One region of the Micromonospora sp. S-DT3-3-22 genome, then DNA from elsewhere that is predicted to be linked to it. Evidence: riboswitches for the same ligand, from Rfam matches in the RefSeq annotation. Region 1 holds a riboswitch; each other region holds the start of a gene.

Region 1 (7,585 bases):
CGGCGGCGGTTCCGGCCGTCGGGCGGGGGCGGACCGGTGACCCGGGCGCTGCGCGCCCACCAGCCGGAGTTCCTGCTCTACTTCTCCGCCCCGCCCGGCTCGGAGTACCAGGTCACCATGTGGCTGCCCTACCTGGAGCGGCTCGGCCGGCCGTTCCTGGTGCTGCTGCGGGAGCCGGAGTTCCTGCCCACGATCGCCGCCGCGACGAGCGCCCCGGTGGTCTACTGCCCCACCCTGAAGGCGATGGACGAGGCGCTGGTGCCCAGCCTGCGGGTGGCGTTCTACGTCAACCACGGGGCGAAGAACAGCCACTGCATCCGGTTCACCCAGCTCACCCACGTGCAGCTGCACCACGGCGACAGCGACAAGGCCCCCAGCGCCAACCCGGTCTCGGCCATCTTCGACAAGATCTTCGTGGCCGGTCCGGCAGCGATCGAACGGTACGCGCGGGCCGGCGTGGAGATCCCCGCCGAGAAGTTCGTCGTGGTCGGCCGCCCGCAGGTCGAGGCCATCGAGGTACGCCGGGAGGCCCGCCCGTCGGCCGCCCCGACCGTGCTCTACACCCCCACCTGGACCGGCCACCACGCCGACGCCAACTACTGCTCGCTGCCGGTGGCCGAGCCGCTGCTGCGCCGGCTGCTCGACCGGGGTGCCACGGTGATCCTGCGGGCCCACCCGTACACCGGGCAGAACCCGGCCTCGGCCCGGCAGTTGGCCCGGCTCACCGAGCTGCTCGCCGCCGACCGGACCCGTACCGGCCGGCAGCACCTGTGGGGTGCGGCGGCCAGCCGGGAGCTGAGCCTGACCGAGTGCGTCAACCGCTCCGACGCGCTGGTCTCCGACGTCTCCGGGGTCATCTCCGACTACCTCTACTCGGGCAAGCCGTACGCGGTGACCGACCTGGGCGTCGACGGCGACGAGTTCCTGGACCGGTTCCCGCTGGCCCGCTCCGGTTACGTGCTGCGCCGGGACATGGCCAACCTCGACGAGGTGCTGACCGGTCTGCTGGACACCGATCCGCTGGCGGCGGCCCGGTGGGACACCCGCCGCCGCTACCTGGGCGACTTCCCCGCCGACGCGTACGCCGACGGTTTCCTCGACGCCGCCCGCCGGGAGCTGGAGCCGGCCTGGACCCCGCCGACGCCCCGGGGCGCGACGGTCTTCTCCCCCCGGGCCTGACCCGGCGGCGGTCGATGCGGTGGGGCCGATGTTGCGGTATCCGACTCCGCTGTATCGGGCCCCATGACGCGCGCCGCCCCGGCCACCCGTGATCGGGGCGGCCGGGGCGGGTGGGGTGGGTCGGTCAGGCGGAGTAGCCCCGGGTGGCGATCCAGTTCGCCAGGGTGGTCACGCTGACCCAGTAGGCCGGCAGGGACGGGTCGGCCGAGTCGGCGATCCGCACGGTACGGCCGTTGTCCCGGTAGCCCACGGCGGCGACGTAGTGGCCGCCGGGGAAGGAGTGCCAGCCGCCGTCGAGGTCGGTGGCGTCCCCGGCCACGTTCGCGACCACGGCCCGCTGGTCGGTGACCGCCGCGACCACGTCGGCCCGCAGCCGCTCGACCTGCGCGTCGCTCGGGGTACCGGCGAACATCCGGGTCCGGTACGGGTCGCCCTTGACCACGGCGTTGAGCACCCGGGTGGTGTCCTCGGCCGAGTTGGTGCCCATCTCGGTGGTGCCCAACGCGGCGGCGAGGTCGTCCTGGCCGCGCTCGATGCCGGCCGCGCTGAGCGCGTTGCGCACCGCCGCCGGGCCGCAGTAGTAGTAGGTGATCTGGGCCTGGTAGTCGTAGCGCAGGACCTTCGACGACGGCGGCTTCGGGGCCGCCTTGCGGGTCAGGTCCGGGTCGGCGGTGGCCCGGGCCTTGGCCCGGGTGACGCGCGGCGACGGGGTGGGGCTCGCCGACGGGCTGGTCGAGGGAGTGGCCGACGGGCTGGCCGGCGCGGGGGTGGCCACCCGGGCCTGGGCGCGGCTGGCGACGTCGTCGAGGCGGGGGGCGGTCTCGGTCACGGCGGTGGCGCGCTGCTGTTCGGTCGGGGCGTCGTCGACCCCGGCGGCCAGGGCGGTGCCGCCGGCGGCCAGGACGAGGACCGCCGCCGAGCCGACGACCATCCGGTACGGGCGCTGGGCGCCCAGTCGGCGGAGCTGTCGCTTCATGTGGTGTTTCACGGGGTGTTCCTCCACGGGGCGAGGCGGCCGGGCACGCCGGACCGGCACGCGGCGGGTACGCCACGCGCGGATCGGGTGTTCAGCCGCTCGTTCGGCAGGGACCGCCCGACGGGAGCCGGACGGATCGGCGGTCGCCCGAACGGGGTCGGGCGGCGGGGTGGACGGCCGGTCAGCGCGTCAGGCGCGACGCTCCGGCGGCACCCCGGCACCGAGGTGGAGGGATTACCGAGGGGGTGGGGTCATGCTGCACGAGGATGGAACTCCTTCCGCTGCCGCCGACCGGGTTAGCTGACGGATTCGGGCGGGAAGATCGCCCTACCCCGGGCCGTGGCCCGGAGATTCACCCCAGGTGGTGCACATGGGTCCCCGGTTCGTGACTCGCACGATTGAGCGGGTCGGCGCGGCGTCGCCTCCTGCGATCGGAAACCGCACCGGACCGCAGCGACACTACTGGTCGCCCTTCCCTCCCGCCAAGCCCTGTGACCTGCGCAAACATCGTCGGGCTGACTTCTTTCCGGGGCACTCGGGCAGCGAGGGCCAGCCCCGGGGACGAAGCTTCGTCGGACCCCGGCGGGGCGACAACCGGACGACCCGACCACAACCTCCGATGATCATCGGGGTCGATGTGACCGCCTGTGACCGACTGTCCGATTCCCCCGTGCCGTGACGCCCCCCACACCGGGCTGAATAACAATTCGACCCCCGGCCCGCGCGGCCCTGGGCCCGGGGCAGGACCACCGCCCGCAACGGGGTCGAAGTCGCGGGGTCAACGCGAGGCGGACACCGCCACTTACGCGTCATTGTGTCGATCATCCCGGGCCGGGGCAGGCCCAGCGGGATCCGAGCCTCGTGAGGCCCGGGAGCGGCGGTCCCGGGGTGGTCAGCCGACCCGGGCCGGGTGCCAGCGGGTGGCCGGGGTCGGGCGGGTCGCCGCCGACGTCGCGGTACGGGGCAGCGGCACCCGGCCCGGCCGCACCCGCTGCGTCGCCGCGTACGCCTCGGCGGCCAGGGACCGGGCGGCCTCGGCGGCCAGCTCGGCGTCCCGCCACGCGACGCGTTCCCGCCAGGCCGCCGCCCGGTACGCCGCACGCCGGTCCTCCCGGATTGCGCGGGCGAGCATCACCTCGTGCTCGACGGGGTGCCGGCGCGGGTCCCAGCCGTCGCGGTGCGCGAAGACGTCCCGCAGCCGTTCCACCGACAGCTCGCCCCGCCAGTGCGCCGCCACCGCCTCCTGGTGCAGCCACCGCTCCCGGCCCGCGTACTCGGCCGGCGTCCGGGGGGTACGCGGGCTGGGCAGCGCCCCCGCGCCGGTGAACCGCCGGGCCGCCGTCTCCGCCTCGTCGTACTCCTGCCAGGCCCGGTCGAGGGTGTCCTGGGCGGCCAGCCAGGCGGCCCGGTGACGGCGGGCGGTCTGGGCGGCCCCGGCGGCGGCGACGGCCACCTCTTCGGCGTAGCGGCGCAGGTCGGCGACCGGGGGTGGGGCGTCCGGCGGCGGCACGACGGCGGTCACGTCGGTCGCCTGGTCCCGCTCGGGGCGGGCGACCAGGACGGCGAGGCCGGTCAGCGCGAGGACGAGCAGCAGGGACCAGATCGCGGTGGCGGTCGGCACCCCGGTCAGGAACTGGGAGAGCACGGTGTTCACGGGTCGGCACCTCGCGGGCGGAATGTGGCGGGTCGGGGCCGTACCGGGGCGGGACCGTTGTGGGCAGCGTCCGGCCGGTACGGGGACGAGATCGTGGCTGTGGTGGTGGGGCGGGTGGCCCCGCAGGGTTCAGCCCGCCGGGGGCGCCCGGGGCCCGACGGCGGCGGGCACCCGACCGCCCGGTGTCACCAGGGTGGCGGCCGGCAGCTCCCGTGCCGCACCGGCCGGCGCGACGGACATCCCGGCGTCGACCCGGTCGGTTGCCACCACGTCGACCCGCCCGGTCCCCCGGTCGTCGGCGCGGATGCCGTCGCCCAGGCCGAACGGGGTGTCGAGGGCCACGGCGGCGGGGAGGGAGTGCGACGCGTCGGTCGACAGTGCGGTCGGGGCCGGGTCGAACAGCAGGGGGCCGGACAGCGCCGGGCCGGCGGCGGCGAACGCGAGTGCGACGGCGAGGCCGGCGAACAGCCGGGACATCCCGCGCGCGACCCACCACAGGGGACTGGTGAGCGCGACCGGGAACACGGGACCACGCTACCGCCGGGCCGACCGGCCCGCAGCACCGCCGGGCGTGTCGCCGCGCCGGTCGCGTATGGCAACCGGTCACACCCGGGCGGGTGACGGACCCCGGCCCGGCATCCACTATGGAGGGAACACCGCCACCGCCCGCGCCACACCCGGCACCGCCGCCGAGCCCGGCAGGGAGGGGCAGGGCGGCAGCGAGCAGGGCGGGACGCGCAAGGCGCAGAGCCGGACGCGCAGGGAACAGAGCCGGACGCGCAGGGAACAGGGCCGGACGCGCAGGGAACAGAGCCGGGCCGGCCGGGTCAGTGCGGGTCGCGCGGTCCCGCGTACTCGACGGGGCGGTCGTCGCGCGGCCCGCCGTCGGCCCCCCTCGGCCCCGGCACGACGGCCGGCCCGCCGGCACCCGGAGCACCGGCACCCGGAGCACCGGCGGCGGCAGCAGGAGCAGCGGGGGTGGCCGGGGTGGTGCGGCGGCGGGGGGCGAGGCGGCGCATCATCGGGGTCTCCACGAAGCGGTGCAGCGCGGCGGCCAGCGCCAGGTTCACCACCAGGAAACCGAGCACGGCCAGCGGCCCCAACCAGCCCGGCAACCCCACACCCCAGTGCCCGGTGAGCCGCAGCACCGTCATCATCACCAGCACGTGCACCAGGTAGAAGGCGAACGACACCTCACCGAGCCAGATCAGCGTGCGGTGCCGCCACGGCGACCGGCGACCCTGCACGTCCGCGCGGGCCGCCGCCGGAATGACCAGGATGTACGCCACCGACAGCAGCGCCGCCCACAGCTCGGCCGGGATCCAGTGCGCCACCACCCAGACGACCACGAACAGCACGCTGGCCAGGGACAGCCCGGGGCCCCGCCAGTGACCACGGCGCAGCAGTTCGGCGGCGGCGACACCCAGCCAGAACTCGGTGGAGCGGACCAGAGGGAAGACCTGGGTGAACCACCAGTTGCTGCCCTCGGGCAGCAGTTGCTGGCCGGGCCAGAGCGCCAGGATGACCAGCGGCACCGCCACCACCACGGCCCAGAGCAGGCCGGAATGGGCCCGCCGGATCGCCGGCAGCGCCAGCGGCAGGCAGAGGTAGAAGAACAGCTCGCAGGAGAGCGACCAGCTCACGTTGTTGATGCTGTAGAAGTAACCGGGAGTGGGGTCCCACGCCTGGACGAGGAAGAGGTTCTCCAGCGCGGCGCGGGGCACCACCGGGTCGGCGAACCACCACATCACCAGCAGCGCCGCCGCCCAGGTCAGCACGTGGTTGGGATAGATCTTGGCGAGCCGGCGACGCCAGAAGTCCCGCCGCCGGTCGCCGTCGCGGGCCGACCAGACCAGCACGAAGCCGCTGAGGATGAAGAAGAACTGCACCCCGGACAGGCCCAGGGTGAACAGCCAGTCGACCACCGCCTTGGCGTCGGGCTGGGTGACGATCCGCATGGTGCCGACGTGGTAGCCGAAGACCAGCATGGCGGCGATCCAGCGCAGCCCGGTCAGCGACGGCAGGCGGTTCAGCGCCGGGGACGCGGTGGTGGGCACGCTGGTCACCCGGGGCACCCTACCGGCACGCCCCGTTCCCGGCGACGGGCCGGGGTGGTGCGGATGTGCGGAAGGTGTACGAAATCCCTCCACTGCCCTAACATCGCGGGACCTGTCGGTGTCGTCGTATCCGTGGGCCAGGTCGGCGGCCCCGCGGAGGCGCCCGGCGAACGAGGAACGGAGCGAAGTGGTGCACCAGCGGATCCTGATGCGGGCGAAGAAGGACCCGTTCGACGTACGCGGACCGGAGGAGGCGTACGAGGGGAACTGGATCGGGGAGAACAACGGCAACCTGGTCTTCAGTCACGCCGCGCACAAGCTGCTGCGCACCTCCACCGCGCGGATCACGTCGACCGAGTTCAAGGTCGACCTGCGCGACGCCGACCGGATCAACGAGCAGTACGACGTGTACGTCATCCCGCTGGCCAACGCGTTCCGGCGCAGCTACGCCCACCGCATCGAGCTGATGACGAAGCTGGTCGAGCGGCTGCGCATCCCGGTGGTGGTGTTCGGGGTCGGCGTGCAGACCGACATCCACGGCGACCGGGAGTACCTGCGTCCGATCGACGACGTGGTCAGCCGGTTCGTCCGGGCGGCGCTGGAGCGGGGACCGAGCATCGGCGTACGCGGGGAGATCACCGCGCAGTACCTGAACACGCTCGGCTTCTCCGCCGTCGACGTGATCGGCTGCCCGTCGATGTTCCTGCACGGCGACCAGTTCCGGGTGGAGAAGTCCGCGCCGGCCCTGACCACCGACGCCCGGGTGGCGCTGACCGTCTCCCCGTACGTCAAGTCGATGGCGAAGATCATCGCCTCGCACCAGGCCCGCTACCCCAACCTGCGCTACCTCCCGCAGGACCTCAAGACGCTGGGCACCCTGCTCTACGGTGACGCGCCGCAGGACCGGGGCAAGACCAGCGCCATCCCGGTCCACACCTCGCACCCGCTGTTCACGCAGGACAAGGTGCGGATGTTCCTCGACCCGTGGACCTGGATGGACTACCTCTCCGGTTTCGACTTCGCGTTCGGCACCCGCATCCACGGCACCATCACCGCGCTGGTCGCCGGCACCCCCGGCTACCTGTTCGCGCACGACTCGCGCACCCTGGAGCTGGCCCGCTACTTCGACATCCCGCACCGGCTGATGCCGGACGTGCCGGCCGACGTGGACGCCGCGCAACTCTACGCCGAGGCCGACTACACCGGCCTGAACACCGGGCACCGGGCCCGCTACGAGGTGATGCGCGCCTTCCTCGCCCGGCACGACCTGGGCAACGCGTTCGACGACGGCGACAGCGCGGCCCGCTTCGACGCGCAGGTCCGCGAGACGGTGTTCCCGCCGGCGGTCCGGCCCGCCTCGGCCAGTTCGCCCGAGGAACTGCTGGCCCGCATCCAGTGGCTGCGCGACCGCAACGCGGCGCTCGGCGACGACGTACGGGAGCTGCGTGACCAGCGGCTGCGGGCCCGGGTGCGGCGCGCGGTCCCCGCACCGGTACGGCGGATGCTGAACCGTTAACCTGCCGCTCGGCCGCTGTTCAGCAGCTCCATCTCCACCGGATACGTCACGTTCCGTGGCCGTCCATACCCGTGCACCAGGGTGGCGGGGTGGTCATCCAGCCCGCGCCCACCCCGCTGCTCAGCGTCGTCGTCCCGGTCCACGGGGTGGAGGCGTACCTGCACCAGTGCCTCGACTCGGTGCGCACGGACGTGCCGGCCGAC
Region 2 (7,585 bases), on a different contig from region 1:
GCGGGCCGCGCCGGGGCTCGCCCGGCCCACCGCATCCGGGTACCGATGGACCGGGGCCGCTACTCTGGGACGGTTGGAACGGTCGAGCTGAGCCGTTCGTCGGAGAGAACAGGACCAGCAACGGTGTGGAGAGGGACGGTCCGGTCCGTCCGGATCCGCGAATTGCTCATCCCGAGGGGTGGCGACCGAGGCCATCGGAGGAATACTCTCGGTCGCGGCCCGCGTACTGATGAGGCGCCCGGGGACGGGCGAGTGGAGGTGCTCGCGTGAGCCTGTCGATCGTGAAGTCGGTCCTGCCGGCCGGTGTCATCGAGATCGCCCCCCGTGGTGAGATCGACGTCGACACCGCCTACGAGGTACGTGAGGCGATCGCCGAGGTGCTGGCCAAGGGCCGGCCCGCGCGGATCGAGCTGAACATGCGACTCGTCACCTTCATCGACTCCGTCGGGATCAGCGCCATGGTCGCCGGCTTCCAGACCGCCGAGGTCAGCGGCGTCAAACTCATCGTCACCGAACCGAGCCGGTTCGTGCACCGGCAGCTCTGGGTGACCGGCCTGCTCGGTCTCTTCGGTGCCCCGGAGCCGTACTTCGCCGGTGCCGCCACCCCGGAGGTGCTGCCCGGCGCCTGACCGGGTCACCGTCGGCTTCCGTGCCGTCCGGCCAGGGACGTTGCCAGTCCGTCCCCGGTGCGGCACGATCGTGCGACCGACGACGGTCAGGAGGCCCGGTGGTCCGGCGGGAGAGCTTCAGCTACACGGTGCAGGCGCGCTGCTCACCGGCGGACGCGATGGCGCTGCTGAGCGACCTGTCCCGGCAGGAGGAGCTGCATCCGCTGATCGTCCGGGTGCGCCGGCTGCCCGCCCGGCCGGGTGCCCTGGCCAGCTACGCGATCACCGACCGGCTGGAGCTGGGGCCGCTGCGGTTCCCCGTCACCTACCAGGCCGACGTCCTGCTGGCCGGCGACGACGAGATCGTGACGGTGGCCCGCCAGCAGCCCGGCACCACCGTACGCAACCACACCCGGCTGCGGATGGAGGGTGACCTGCTGCGGATCGACGTGGAGATCACCCTCGCCGCACCGGCGCCGCTGTTCGGCTACGCCTTCCGGCAGGCCCGCGCCGCCCACCTGGGGCTGGCCAGCCGCCTCGGCGCGGTCCTGGACGGCCGGGCCGGCGACCCGCCCGCCGCCGGCTGACCACCACCGGGACCCGCCTGACGCTCGCGTCGGTGGCCCGCCCGGGTCTGACGGGCCACCGGGCGGGCTCAGATCATCGACAGGTGCACGTGGTTGGTGTGGTCGCTGGACGGGTCCCCGTTGCCCCCGCTGTACGCCTTCCACCCGCTGCTCGGCAGCCAGATCCGCTTGAACCAGATCACGTAGAGCACGCCGAGCCGGTCGGCGTTGCGGATGAAGTACGCGGCGAGGTTGTTGCCGTACGTCCGGTCGCCGCCACTGGCCACCCCGCCGAAGCCGTTCTTCTGGGCGGCGAAGTCGCACGCCCGGCCCTTGGGGTGTTCCCCGGAACCGCTGGGCCGGTAGCAGGAGACGTACCTGGTGAATCCGGCCGCCTTGGCCTGGTTCAGGGCGTTGAGCGTACGCGGGGTGATGCAGCCGTTGGCCGGCGTCGGGTCGTTGACGCTGCACGACTCGGACGGCCAGGAGCCGTCGGAGTTGCGGGGTGCCCCCTTGGCGTTGCTGGTGGAGGTGCCGTCCGAGCTGCCGGAGTCGCGGGAGGTGGGGGCCGGCTTGTCGGCGGCGGCCACCGCCAACGCCCGTTCGGCCTGCTCCTTGCGCTTGCCCATGGTGGCGACCTGCTTGCGCTGTTCGGTGATCTCCCGGCTGACCGCGGCCCGGGTCCGGGTGGCCTGGTCCCGGGTCTCGATCATCGTGCGCAGTTCCTGGTCCTCCCGGGTGGCGACCGTCTCCAGCGCTGCCGCGCGGTCCAGGAAGCCGCTCGGGGTGTTGCTGTTGAGCAGGGCGGACATCGGTCCGAGCCGGCCGGTGCGGTAGGCCGCGCCGGCGATCTCGCCGACCTTGGCGGTCTGCGTGACCAACTGCGACTCGATGGTCTTGAGCTGCCCGTCGAGTTCCTGCTGGCGCTTGGTGGAACGCTCCAGGGCGGCCTTGGCCTCCAGCCAGCCCTTGCTGGCCGCGTCGAGCTGGTCGCGCAGCGCCGGGGTGCCGCCCTCGTCGTCGTCGCCGGGGGCGGCGAGCCGGGTGGTGGGCGCGGCGACGGCCGGGGTGAACGGTGCGGCCGACACGCCCAGGGCCAGCGCCGTGACGACCGCGGCCAGCAGCCGCGTGGTGGTGCGTACGTGCATGCGGATGTCCTTCCGTCAGCCGCCGACCGGGTTAGCTGACGGGTTCGGGACGGAAGATCCCTACCGCTGACGCGGATGCACCCCAGGAACGTGGTTCCCCGGTTCGCCCGGGCGGGCGATTAGGCGGCGGCCTCCGCCTGGCGGAGGCCGGGGCCGAGCCTACCGGTACGCGTGTGACACCTGCCTACCTCGTGACTGAGGGTACGAGAGTGAATACCCTTAAAAGGTGCAAACGGCGCAAATTCCCATGATCTCTGTGCGGGAGTACCCGCAGTGGCTGACCGTCCGGGCCGGGGTGGGGGTCACCAGTGGGCGGGGCCGCAGGCACCGGGGGTCGCCCCGGGCTCGACCTGGAGGGTGGCGTGCTCGATGTGGAAGTCCTCCCGCAGGGCGCCCCGGGCAGCCGCCAGCACCGTGCCGACCTCGGCGTCACCGGCCAGGGTGAGGTGGGCCGAGGCGACGTCCATGCCCGAGGTGAGCGTCCAGACGTGCAGGTCGTGCACCTCGGCGACACCGGGCACGGCGGTCAGCCGGTCGTGCACGGCGGTCACCGGCAGGTGCTCCGGGGCGGCCTGCACCAGGATGCGTACCGCCGCCCGGCCGAGCCGCCAGGTGCGGGGCAGGATGAACACGCCGATCGCCACGGCGACCAGCGGGTCGGCCCACCACCAGCCGGTGCCGGCGATCAGCAGCGCCGCCACGATCACGCCGATCGAGCCGAGCAGGTCGCCCAGCACCTCCAGGTACGCCCCGCGCAGGTTGATGCTCTCCTGGGCGCCCTCCCGCAGCAGGCCGAACGCGACGATGTTGGCGAGCAGGCCGAGCACCGCCACCACCAGCATCGGGCCGGCCAGCACCTCGGGTGGCTCGCCGAACCGGCGGACCGCCTCGATCAGCACGTAGACCGCGACCCCGCTGAGCAGGACGGCGTTGGCCAGGGCGGCGAGCACCTCCAGCCGGTAGAGGCCGAAGGTGCGCTGCGGGTCCCGTGCGGCCCGCCGGGTGGCGGTGATCGCGGCCAGGGCCATCCCGATGCCGAGCACGTCGGTGAACATGTGCCCGGCGTCGGAGAGCAGGGCCAGTGAACCGGTGCCGAAGGCGGCGACCGCCTCGACCACCATGAGTACGGTGAGCAGCCCGAACGCCGCCCAGAGCCGACCCCGGTGCCGGTGCGCGGCGTTGCTCACCGTCGCGCTGTGGTCATGACCTGCGCCCACGTCCACACCTTCCGTCGCCGCTGCGGACCGGATCCAATCTATGCTCACATCGCTATGTATGCAAGTGACGGTCGGACGTTCGGCCAGGTAGGCCGGGTGCCGGTCGGTCAGCCGGTCGGTTCGACGGTGGTGAGGCGCTGGGTCGCCCGGGACAACGCCACGTAGAGCGTCCGTACCCCGGAGCCCGGATCGGCCCGGATCTCGCCGGGGCAGACCAGCACCACCCCGTCGTACTCCATGCCCTTGGCCTGGAGGCTGGTCACCACCTGGAGCCGGGCCCCGCCCCGGCCGCCCAACCAGCCGGCGACCTCGTCCCGGCGGGGCACCGGCGTGATCACGCCGACCGTCCCCGCCACCTCGGCCAGCAACGCGTCCACCGCGTCGGCCGTCGCGCGGGCCAGCTCCGCCGCCGGCACGTGCAACGCCACCGGGTCCACCCCGGTCGAGCGCACCGCGCTCGGCAACTCCAGGTCCGGATAGAGCCGGCGGATCTCCGCCGCCGCCACCGCGAAGATCTCGGCCGAGTTGCGGTAGTTGGTGGACAGCGTGAACCGGTGCCGCCGCCGCCGGCCCAGCGCCTGGTCCCGGGCCCGGTCCAGCTCCGCCTGGTCACCCGTCCAGGCGGTCTGCGCCGGATCACCCACCACCGTCCAGGAGGCCAGCCGACCGCGCCGGCCGATCATCCGCCACTGCATCGGCGAGACGTCCTGCGACTCGTCGACCACCACGTGCGCGTAGTCCCGGTAGTCCTCGGGCCGCTCCCGCGCCGCCGCCCGCGCGGCACGCTGCCGTTCCCCGAAGGTGCTCAGCTCCCGGACCCCGCCGGCGAGCTGGAACGGGTCCCGGCGGGCCTTCTTCGGGCGGACCGGCTGCCCCAGCAGCGCGTCCAGCTCGTCGAGCAGGGCGATGTCGGCCACCGTCAGCCCCTCGGTGTCCAGCGACCGGTACGCCCCGACCAGCAACCCGATCTCCGCCCGGGACAGGACGCCGGCCGCGTACCGGTGCAGCCGCTCCGGCCGGGCCAGCCAGCCCAGCACGTGCCGGGGATGCAGCCGGGGCCACCACGCCTTGAGGAACTCCCGGAACTCCGGCCGCTCGATGATCTCGTCCTCGAAGACGGGCTGCTCGGGCAGGCCGGGGACGGCCAACCGTCGGGCCTGCGCGTACAGCGCGGCGAGCACCCCGTCGAAGCCGACCCGACGGACCTCGTTGCGGCGGGCCCCCCGGTGCAACGCGCGGTCCCGGACGCCGTCCAGCTCGCGCCGCTCCAGACGCAGCAACGCACCCCGGTAGAGCAGCCGCAACTCCGTCGGGCCGTCCGGCACCGCGTCCCGGGCCGCCCGCTCCAGCACCCGACGCATCCGCAGCGACCCCTTCACCGCCGCCACCTCGGGCCCGTCCGTGCGGGTCGCCGACATGCCGGGGAAGAGCGAACCCAGCGAGTGCAGGGTGGCGGTCTCCTCACCCAGCGACGGCAGCACCGAGGCGATGTACTCCACGAAGACCGCCGACGGGCCCACCACCAGGATGCCGCCGCCGGCGTACCGGCTGCGGTCGGCATAGAGCAGGTACGCCGCCCGGTGCAGGGCCACCGCCGTCTTCCCGGTGCCCGGCCCGCCGGAGACGATCGTGACCCCCGAACCGGGGGAGCGGATCGCCTCGTCCTGCTCCCGCTGGATGGTCGCGATGATGTCCCGCATCCCCCGGCCGGTCGCCCGGGACAGGGTCGCCAGCAGCGCCCCGTCGCCCACCACCGGCATGTCCGGCGGGGCGGCCTCCGGGTCGAGCAGGTCGTCCTCGATCCGGGTGACCTTCTCGTCCGAGGAGCTGATCGTGCGCCGCCGCACCACCCCCAGCGGCTCCGCCGGGGTGGCCCGGTAGAAGGCGGCGGCGGCCGGGGCCCGCCAGTCGACCACCAGCGTCTCGGCGTCCTCGCCCCGTACCCCGAGCCGGCCCACGTGCAGCACCTGCCGGTCGCGCAGGTCGAGCCGGCCGAAGACCAGCCCCTCGTGCTCGGCGTCGAGCAGGTGCCGGCGCTGGGCGGCGTGGAAGACCATCGCATCCCGCTCGACCAGCGCGCCGAAGTTGCCGACCCGGGCCAGCCGGTAGCCGTCCCGCTCGGCGCGGGCGGCCGAGCGGCGCAGTTCGGCGAGCCGGGCGTACACCCGGTCGAGATGCCGTTGTTCGGCGGCGATCTCCTGCTCCAGGGTGCTCTGGTCGGTCAACGTACCGCTCCTGTGCGACGGCGACGCCGGGCGCGGGTGCACGCCAGGCGGAATGAGGGTACGGGCAGCCGCCGACCCCACGGCGGGCCGATACCCGTACCGCGACCTCCACCACCTCCGCGCGACCTGCCCGGGGCAGTGGTCGCACGCCCCCACGCACGGGTCGACCCGTCGGGACGCGGCGGCGCGTCGGCTCAGCGCGTCGTCCGCCCGGCGGACGCCGGGTGGCCCGGGATGCCGGCGGGTGCCCGGTCGCCCGGGGTGTCGACCGGGCGGCGGGGACCGGGCGGCGGACCCGCCGGGGCGGCGGACAGCACCCGGTCGAGCACCCCGGCGAGGGCGGCGTTCACCTCGTCCGGGCGCTCCATCATCAGCATGTGCCCGGCCCCGGGGCAGACCGTCAGCTCGGTGGCCGGCAACGCCGCCGCGATCGACTCGGCGCACGGCGGCGGGGTCAGCCGGTCCCGGTCCCCGACCAGCGCCGCCGCCGGCAGGTGCGCCAACGCGGCGAGGGTGGCCAGCCGGTGCTGGGCCCCGATCGAGGCGCGGAAACCACCTATCGAGCGCAGCGAGGCGCGGGCCACCGCCGAGGTGACCAGCCGGATGTCGGCACCCGAGCAGCGGTCGCCGAACAGCATCCACCTGATGCTCGGGGCCAGGGCGCGCAGCAGCGGACGGGGTGGCCGCCAGGAGCCGCACCGGGCCAGCACCCCCGCCCCGGTGGTCTCGGCGAGCCGGATCAGCCGGGCGATCCGCGGCGACAATCCGTACACGGTGTGGGTGTGCCCCTCGGCGGTGGTGGAGACGAAGACCAGTCCGGCCGTACGGGTGGCGAAGTGGGCGGGGTGCCGGTGGGCGTACTCCATCACGGTCATTCCGCCCATCGAGTGCCCGACGAGCACCACCGGCCCGGCCGGGTCGAGCTCGTCCAGCACCGCCGCGAGGTCGTCGCCGAGCTGGGCCAGGGTCGCCGTGCGCAGCGCCATGCAGCTGGACCGGCCGTGCCCCCGGGCGTCGTAGGTGACCACCCGGACCCGGTCGCCGAAGCGGCTGCGCAGGTCGGTGAGCTGCCGGTGCCAGGCCCGGCCGTCGAGCGTCCAGCCGTGCAGCAGGACCACTGTCACCTCGGCCCCGGCCGGGCCGGTCACCTCGACGTGCAGGCGTACCCCGTCGGGCAGCCGCAACTCCCACTGATCCGGCATCGCCACCTCCCAGGCACCCGGGACACATTCACCGGCGTAACCCGGCGGTAACACCGGCTACCCGACATCAGACCACGCCAACCGTGTCGGTGAGAAGATTCCCGACCCGCCCGCACACGGCCGGGCCGACGGTCAGGCTGGAGCCATGCCGAGTCCGCCCACCGGGGCCGCCCGGACCCCCGTGCCGCCGCCCGTCGCCGCCGGGCCGCCCCGTGCCGCCCGCACCCCCCGGGCGGCGCTGGCCGAGCTGCTCACCGGCAACCGGCGCTTCGTCAGCGGTCGGCCGGTGCACGGGCACGACGTGACCGCCGCCGCGGCCGTGGCCTCCGGCGACCAGCAGCCGTACGCGGTGCTGCTCGGCTGCATCGACTCACGGGTGCCGCTGGAGGCGATCTTCGACCAGACCTTCGGTTCGATCTGCGTGATCCGCACCGGGGGGCACGTGCTCGACCGGGCCGTGCGGGGCTCGATCGAGTACGTGGTGGCGCAGCTCGGGGTGACCCTGGTGATGGTGCTGGGGCACGAACGGTGCGGCGCGGTCGCCTCGACGGTGCAGAGCGTGCGGACGGGACGGCGTCCGGACGGTGACCTGGGCTACCTGGTCGAGCGGATCACCCCG
Region 3 (7,585 bases), on a different contig from region 1:
GGACGCGGAGGCGGCCGGGGCGGCGCCCGCGGCCGGGCGGCCGTGGCCGCCGTCGGTGGAATGGTCGCCGCCGCAGCCGGACAGGGCGACGACGGTGCTGAGGGCGACGCCGGCCAGGACGGCACGGCGCGCACGACGACGAGTGGACACGAGCGGACCTTTCGGTACGACGGACAAGGACACTGGACGCGGCGGAGCCGCGCGTCGGGGCGTCCTATCTGCGCAGTACCGACACCGTGGCGAGGCGGAGCCCGAGCGGGCGGGGTGGCGGCGCGCGCGGCTCCCGGGGCCGCGACGGCGGACGGGACACCCCGGCCGGCCTGGTACGCACCGCGAAGAGCAGCACCAGCACCGTCACGGTGAGCGCGCCGAGCACCGCCAGGCAGACGCTCCACGCCGTCGACGGACTGTCGGACGACCCGCCGGGCAGCGCCGCCGCGCACCCGTGGACGCATCCCCCGACGACCGGCACCGGCTCACGCGGCAACGACCGGTCGGCCGGGGCGTCGTGCCCGGCGGTGGACCGGTGCGGGCCGCCCGTCGCGGTGTCGTGGCCGGCGGGGTGACCGCCGCCCAGGTGTGCGTCGTGGCCGAGGGTGTGCATCGCGGAGAGCCCCAGCAGCGTGCCGACGAGCAGGAGCAGCCGCAACCACCGCCCGGTCGTCGTCGCCGTACCCGCCCGCCGCACGGCTCCACGCTAGCCGTCCCGGCCGCCCGGCGGGCCGGTACGGGTCACCGGGCGTCGAGGCGTACCCGGCGCAGCAGTTGGGCGTTGAGCGCCACCACGATCGTGGACGCGGACATCAGGATCGCGCCGACCGCCGGGCCGAGCGTGATCCCCGCCCCGGCCAGCACCCCGGCGGCCAGCGGCAACGCCACCACGTTGTAACCGGCCGCCCAGGCCAGGTTCTGGAGCATCTTCCGGTACGCCGCCCGGGACAGCCGCAGCACACCGGCCACCCCGCGCGGGTCGGACGAGGCGAGCACCACCCCGGCCGACTCGACCGCCACGTCGGTGCCCGCGCCGATGGCGATCCCGACGTCGGCCCTGGCCAGGGCCGGGGCGTCGTTCACCCCGTCACCGACCACCGCCACCCGCAGCCCGCGCCGCTGCAACCCGGCCACCTGCCGGTCCTTGTCGGCCGGGAGCACCTCGGCGAACACCTCGTCCACCCCGGGTCGGAAGCCCAGGTCGGCGGCGACCGCCTCGGCCACCGGCCGGGCGTCCCCGGTGATCATCGCGATCGTCCGGACGCCCTCGGCCCGCAGCGCGTCGACCGCCTCCCGTGCCTCCGGTCGCACCTGGTCAGCGAGGGCGAACAGGCCGACCACGGTGTCGGGCAGGCGCACCAGGTACAGCACCACCGCCGCCCGGCCGGTCCACTCCCGCTGCGCCGCCGCCAGTTCGCCGGGCAGCTCCCGGCCCAGGTCGCGCAGTAGCGCCGGACCGCCGACGGCGTAGCCCGTGCCGTCGATCCCGGCGCGGACGCCCCGGCCGGGCAGCGCGCGGAACCCGGTGGCCGTACGAGGTCCGCCCCGGTCGGCGGCGGCGGTCACGATCGCGCGGGCCAGCGGGTGTTCGCTGGCGGCCTCCACGCCGGCCGCGAGCCGCAGCACGTCGTCCCCGTCGGTGCCGTCGGCGGCGGCCACCCCGACCAGCACGTGCTCGCCCCGGGTGAGGGTGCCGGTCTTGTCGAAGAGCACGGCGTCGACGGTCCGCATCCGCTCCAGCGCCAACCGGTCGCGTACCAGCACCCCGGAGCGGGCCGCGAGGGCGGTGGAGAGCGCGACCACCAGCGGGATCGCCAGGCCCAGGGCGTGCGGGCAGGCGATCACCAGCACGGTGACGCCCCGCACCACCGCCTGGTCCGGCTCGCCGAGCGCGGTCCAGACCAGCGCGGTCACCACGGCGGTGCCGGTGGCGACGTAGAACAGCCAGCCGGCGAAGCGGTCGGCGAGCGCCTGCGCCCGCCCGCCGGACCGCTGCGCCTGGGCGACCAGGCGGCGGATGCCGGCCAGTGTGGTCGCCTCACCGACCGCCTCGATGCGCACCCGGACGGGTTGGTCGGTGGCGACGGTGCCGGCCACCACCCGGTCGCCGGTCGACCGGGGCACCGGCCGGGACTCGCCGGTGACCATCGACTCGTCCAGTTCGGCGACGCCGGCCACGATCCGTCCGTCGGCGGGCACCCGACCGCCGGGGCGGACCAGCACCACGTCGCCCTCGCGCAGCCCGGTCACCGGCACCCGTTCGACGACGTCGTCCGCGCCGACCCGTTCGGCGTCGTCGGGGAGCAGCGCGGCCAGCGCGTCGAGCGCCCCCCGGGCCTGGCCGATCGCCTTCGTCTCCTGCCAGTGACCGAGCAGCATGATGGTCACCAGCGCCGCCAGCTCCCACCAGAAGTCCAGGTCGAAGACACCGAAGAAGGTCAGGACCGAGGCGGCGTACGCGACGCTGATCGCCATCGCGACCAGCAGCATCATGCCCGGCGTGCGGGCGCGGGCCTCCCGGACGGCCCCGGTCAGGAACGGCCGGCCGCCCCACCAGAAGACCACCGAGCCGAGCACCGGCCCGACCAGGGACCGGCCGGGGAACTCCAGCGGGTGGCCGGCCCAGGCCAGCACCATCCGGTCGGTCGCCACCACCGGCAGGGTCAGCGCCAGGCAGACCAGGAACCGATGCCGGAACGTCGCCGGGTCGTGGTCGGCGTGACCGGGTGGCCCCGGGTGGCCGGGGTGCGGGCTGGCCGCCGGGGCCGGCCGGTGCTGGTCCATGACCTCCACCCTCCCCCCTCGACCTACCGTGGGCAGGGCGAACCGGGCGGGAGGGCCGGGGTGGTGGCTACCATCGTCCGACGATGACCCGCCGTCCGTGGATGAACCGGTTGGCCGGCTGACACGTATCCCGTCCCGGATCGTTGGGAGAACTCGCACACATGGGCGCCGACCACACCCGTCCCGCTCCGTCCACCCCGCCGCGGGTGCGGCGGCTCCTCGTCATGACGGTGGTGCCGCTCATCGTGGTCACGGTGATCGCCACGCTGGTGCTCTGGCCCGGCGAGACCCCGAAGATCGACCAGGGCGACCAGGTGCCCCGCCACCACGGCACGGTGACCCGGGTGGTGACCGAGCCGTGCCCGCCCGCCCCGCAGACCCCCGACGGCCCCTCCGGGGTGGCCGACGGGCCGTGCGGGACGGTGACGGTCGCCGTCGAGCAGGGGCCGGACGCGGGCCGTGAGGTGCAGACGCCGGTGCCGTCCGGGCCGGGGGCGCCGACGGTGGCGGTCGGCGACGAGGTGGTGCTCGTCGCGTTGGCCGACCCGAGCGATCCGTCGGTGAGCAGCTACCACATCGCCGAGCACCAGCGGGGCATGCCGCTGCTCTGGCTGGTCGCCCTGTTCGCGGCGGCGATCGTGGCGTTCGGCCGGTTGCGCGGGCTGGCCGCCCTGGCCGGCCTCGGGGCCAGCTTCGCCATCCTGCTGACCTTCGTGGTGCCGGGCATCTCCGCCGGGGGCGCGCCGCTGCCGATCGCGGTCACCGGCGCCGCGCTGATCATGTTCGTGGTGCTGTACCTGACCCACGGGATCACCGCGCAGACCTCGGTGGCGGTGCTGGGCACGCTGGGCAGCCTGGTGCTGACCGGCGTCCTGGGCACGCTGGCCACCGCCGCCACCCACCTGACCGGGTACGGCAGCGAGGAGGCCACCACGCTGTCGATGTACCAACGCGACGTGGACCTGCACGGCCTGCTGCTGGCCGGGATCATCATCGGGTCGCTCGGGGTCCTGGACGACGTCACGGTCACCCAGTCGGCCACCGTCACCGAACTGGCGCACGCCAACCCGGGGCTGTCCCGGTTGCAGCTCTACCGGGCGGCCACCCGGGTCGGCCGGGCGCACATCGCGTCCACGGTCAACACGATCGTGCTGGCGTACGCGGGCGCGTCGCTGCCGCTGCTGCTCCTGCTCACCGCCGACAGCCGCCCGGTGGGCCAGATCCTCACCAGCGAGTTCCTGGCCCAGGAGATCGTCCGCAGCGCGGTGGCGACCCTCGGGCTGGTGGCGGCGGTGCCGCTGACCACGGGGTTGGCCGCGCTGGTGGTGACCGCCGGGCGGGGGCCGGCCGACGCCGGTACGGTCGGACCGCCGCCCACCCCACGTCCCGCCCCCGACCGTGCCGAGGCGCTGGAGGCGTTGAGCGCGCCCCGGCACGGTGAACCGTCCACCCCGGCCCCCGCACGGTGGCCAGACCCGGAAAGGAGCACGGACGCCGCATGGTGACACTGCGCTGCGTGACCGGAGGCGAGGTCGCGGCTGTCGGCCGCGTCACTGATTACCCCTCGCTATCGGGAAAATACGCATTTGGTCGGGTTGCGGGCGTAGATCCCCGGTACGACTCTCGGGTAACCTCGCTGCCGGTCACCGCCGAAGGCGCCCACCGGCGCCAGCGGTGCCACCGCCCAATCGCCGTACGGCGAGCCGGGGAACCGAGCACCCGGGGTGAATCCGCGCCAGCGGTAGGGGCCACTTCCGTCCCGAACCCGTCAGCTAACCCGGTCGGCGGTCGACGGAAGGGAAAACTGTGACGGCACCCCTACGCCGCTGGCTGACGCCGGCAGTGGCCGTACTCGCCGCCCTGGCGATCGTCGCCGGACCGGCCGCCGCCCCCGCGACGGCCGCGCCCAACGCGCCCACCCCCTCGGGGCACGAGGAGGACGACGAGCCGAAGCTCCTCACCGACGTCATCGAGGCCACCAACCGGGAGTACTCGGCGGCGAAGAACCGGCTGGAGAAGTCCAAGAAGCGTCAGCTCCAGCTCGCCATCGAGGTGGAGAAGGCGGAGCAGGAACTGGCCGCGCTGGCCCCCCAGGTCACCGAGATCGCCGCCCAGTCGTACCGGACGGGTCGGGTCGGCGCGGTCGCCGCGCTGCTGGAGAGCGACGCGCCGGACGCCTTCGTCCGCCGGGCCGCCGCCCTGGACGAGCTGAACATGGTCAACGCCGGCAAGCTGGCCGAGGTCAACGAGGCCAAGAGCCGGGCCGAGAACGCCAAGCTCGCCCTCGACGCCGAGGTACGCGAGCAGCAGAAGCAGACCAACCTGATGGCCAAGAAGAAGACCGAGGCCGACAAGGCGCTGGCCCTCGTCGGCGGCCGGGGCTTCACCGGTGGCCTGGTCGACGCGACGTCCCCGGTGGCCCGGATCGCCCCCGGCCAGACCGCCAACGGCGAGTGGCGCGGCGAGTCGTGCAGCGAGAACGACCCGACCACGTCCGGCTGCGTCACGCCGCGCACGCTGCACATGTACAAGGAGGTCAAGCGGGCCGGCTTCAACCGGTTCGTCGGCTGCTACCGCCCCGGTGGGCCGTGGGAGCACCCCAAGGGCAAGGCGTGCGACTGGTCGTTGCAGAAGAGCGGGTTCAGCCCGTGGCACAACAACGACACCCGGATGTACGGCAACAACCTCGCCGCGTTCCTGATCCGCAACTCGGACCGGCTGGGCATCTACTACGTGATCTGGAACCGGCAGATCTGGTTCCCGGCCAACGGCTGGAGTTCGTACTCGGGGCCGTCCAACCACACCGACCACGTGCACGTGTCTCTGCTGTAGCGGGGTGATCAGCCTCATCGGGGCCGATGATGCGGTGTCCGGCGTCCCGGATCCGCATCATCGACCCCAGTGGGGTCAGCGAGCGACGACGAAGGCCGCCCGGCTGGACCGGGCGGCCTTCGTCGTGCGTGGGGCGGCTCAGCCGGGGACGGCCGCCGGCTCGCCCGCCGGGGCGGGGTCGACGCCCGTCGGCGCGGCGGGCCCGGGCACCGCGACGGCGGACGCCTGGGCGGTGGGTTCCTCGGCCGGGGCCACCTGGTGGACCTCACCGGCGGCGAGCCGGTAGGACATGCCGACCACCGCGCACCGGCCGGCCGCCACCTCGGCGGCGATCACCGGGGAGTTGCCGAGCAGCACCTCGACGGTCTGCGCGATGTGGATGTCGACGATCCCGTCGATGTCGTGCACCCCCTGCTGTGCCGCGCGACGCAGGCTCGGCCCGACGGCGGCGACGACCGAGTAGAGGTGCCCCGGGGGCTGGGTGCCGGTACGGGCCGTGTCCCGGGCCGCCTGCACGGCACCGCAGGAGTCGTGCCCGAGGACCACCACCAGCGGGGTGCCGAGCACCGTCACCGCGTACTCGACGCTGCCGAGCACCTCGGGCCCGGCGGTGTGCCCGGCGGTCCGGACCACGAAGAGGTCACCGAGACCCCGGTCAAAGATGATCTCGGCGGCGAGCCGGGAGTCGGAGCAGCCGACGATGACGGCGAAGGGATGCTGGCCGTCGGCGACGGCGGTGCGGTGCCCGGCGTCCTGGTTGGGATGGCGGGGTGCCCCGGCGACGAAACGCCGGTTGCCGGCCTGCAACTCGGCCAGCGCCTGGGTCGGAGTGATCGGGGCCATTGCCTCACCTCGGTCCGGAATCGCACCTGGTCACGCCGGCCGGCGGCGACGACGGCCGTGTCCCCACGGTCACACGCAGCTAAAGGTACGTCAAGATTTCGTGATACACGTTTCAGGCATCGGTCGGCGCGGTGTCGACGGCGTGTCGAACCCGGGCGCGCACCGGCTCGGCGGGCGACCCACCGGGCCCGATCCCACCGACCGGGCGCGACCGTCGGGGCGGCCGACGACGGGTCTCCCAGGAACGGGCCATACGATGACCATCATGGCGACAGGCGGCACCGGGAGCACCCGGAACTGGACGTTCCTCACCAACCACGGTCACGTGCTGCTCGCCATCGCCCGCAACCCCACCGCCCGGCTCCGGGACGTCGCCGACGAGGTCGGGGTGACCGAACGGGCCGCCCAGGCGATCGTCGCCGACCTGGAAGCCGGCGGCTACCTGCGGCGGACCCGGGTCGGCCGGCGCAACGAGTACACGCTCAACCCGAGCGGTCACTTCCGGCACCCCGCCGAGGCCGACCGCCAGGTCGGCGACCTGCTCGCCCTCTTCACCCCCGACCCGGCCGAGCCCGACGCCTGAGCCGCCGGCCCGGCAGGTACGCCGACGGCCCGCCCCGGTGGAGACGGGCCGTCGCGGGGTGGGTGTTCAGCAGAAGCTGCCGGCTCCGCCACCACCGTCCTGCCGGGTGGTCCGGAAGTCGCACAGGTCGTAGCCGTTGGCGGTGAGCGCCGCCTTCGCCGCCGCCGTCTGCGCCCCGGTCAGCGCCGGCTCCCGGGAGAGGACGAAACCGCTGCTGCGGTCCGGGTCGCCGACGACCGCCCACCGGTAGTCGGGGTCGAGCCCGATCACCACGTAGTTCGGCCCGCCCAGGTAGATCCACCTACCGCCGAGCTTGAGGAAGGACACGGTCAACGCCGAGTCGGCCGGCGGGTTCTCGCTACGGGCCCGCCCGGTGACCGCGCTGGTGGTGCCGATGATGGTGCGGCAGGTGTTGCGGACCCCGATGGTGCCGTCGGGCTGGACGTCGTACCGCGCCGTGACGTTCTTGTAGCACTGGATCTCGAAGATCGCCGGGATGGCGGCGACCTGGTACCAGTCGCCCGCGTAACGCTCGACGTCGACGTCGGCCAC

Evidence for each region. Region 1 has a riboswitch for cyclic di-AMP ahead of H1A17_RS09290 (C39 family peptidase). Riboswitches for the same ligand answer to the same signal wherever they lie in the genome.
Region 2: it holds a riboswitch for cyclic di-AMP, as region 1 does, so the genes downstream of both, H1A17_RS13050 (hypothetical protein) here and H1A17_RS09290 (C39 family peptidase) in region 1, are expected to answer to the same signal.
Region 3: it holds a riboswitch for cyclic di-AMP, as region 1 does, so the genes downstream of both, H1A17_RS30525 (hypothetical protein) here and H1A17_RS09290 (C39 family peptidase) in region 1, are expected to answer to the same signal.

Annotation. Positions count from the first base shown of each region.
Region 1 covers NZ_JACGMO010000022.1:55,010-62,594, forward strand. The annotation lists gene H1A17_RS09285 (CDP-glycerol glycerophosphotransferase family protein) at 1-1,179, shown strand, start outside; gene H1A17_RS09290 (C39 family peptidase) at 1,304-2,155, opposite strand; cyclic di-AMP (ydaO/yuaA leader) riboswitch at 2,426-2,570, opposite strand; gene H1A17_RS09295 (hypothetical protein) at 3,048-3,809, opposite strand; gene H1A17_RS09300 (hypothetical protein) at 3,939-4,334, opposite strand; gene H1A17_RS09305 (acyltransferase) at 4,637-5,875, opposite strand; gene H1A17_RS09310 (polysaccharide pyruvyl transferase family protein) at 6,057-7,382, shown strand; gene H1A17_RS09315 (glycosyltransferase) at 7,472-7,585, shown strand, end outside.
Region 2 covers NZ_JACGMO010000035.1:41,227-48,811, reverse strand. The annotation lists gene H1A17_RS13060 (STAS domain-containing protein) at 267-629, shown strand; gene H1A17_RS13055 (SRPBCC family protein) at 728-1,195, shown strand; gene H1A17_RS13050 (hypothetical protein) at 1,264-2,322, opposite strand; cyclic di-AMP (ydaO/yuaA leader) riboswitch at 2,327-2,458, opposite strand; gene H1A17_RS13045 (cation diffusion facilitator family transporter) at 2,625-3,539, opposite strand; gene H1A17_RS13040 (AAA family ATPase) at 3,647-5,764, opposite strand; partial or broken gene H1A17_RS13035 (alpha/beta fold hydrolase) at 6,055-6,966, opposite strand; gene H1A17_RS13030 (carbonic anhydrase) at 7,112-7,585, shown strand, end outside.
Region 3 covers NZ_JACGMO010000159.1:1,628-9,212, reverse strand. The annotation lists gene H1A17_RS30545 (DUF305 domain-containing protein) at 1-150, opposite strand, end outside; gene H1A17_RS30540 (hypothetical protein) at 215-688, opposite strand; gene H1A17_RS30535 (heavy metal translocating P-type ATPase) at 733-2,775, opposite strand; gene H1A17_RS30530 (YibE/F family protein) at 2,937-4,280, shown strand; cyclic di-AMP (ydaO/yuaA leader) riboswitch at 4,447-4,578, shown strand; gene H1A17_RS30525 (hypothetical protein) at 4,582-5,607, shown strand; gene H1A17_RS30520 (carbonic anhydrase) at 5,746-6,450, opposite strand; gene H1A17_RS30515 (helix-turn-helix transcriptional regulator) at 6,707-7,033, shown strand; gene H1A17_RS30510 (lipocalin family protein) at 7,100-7,585, opposite strand, start outside.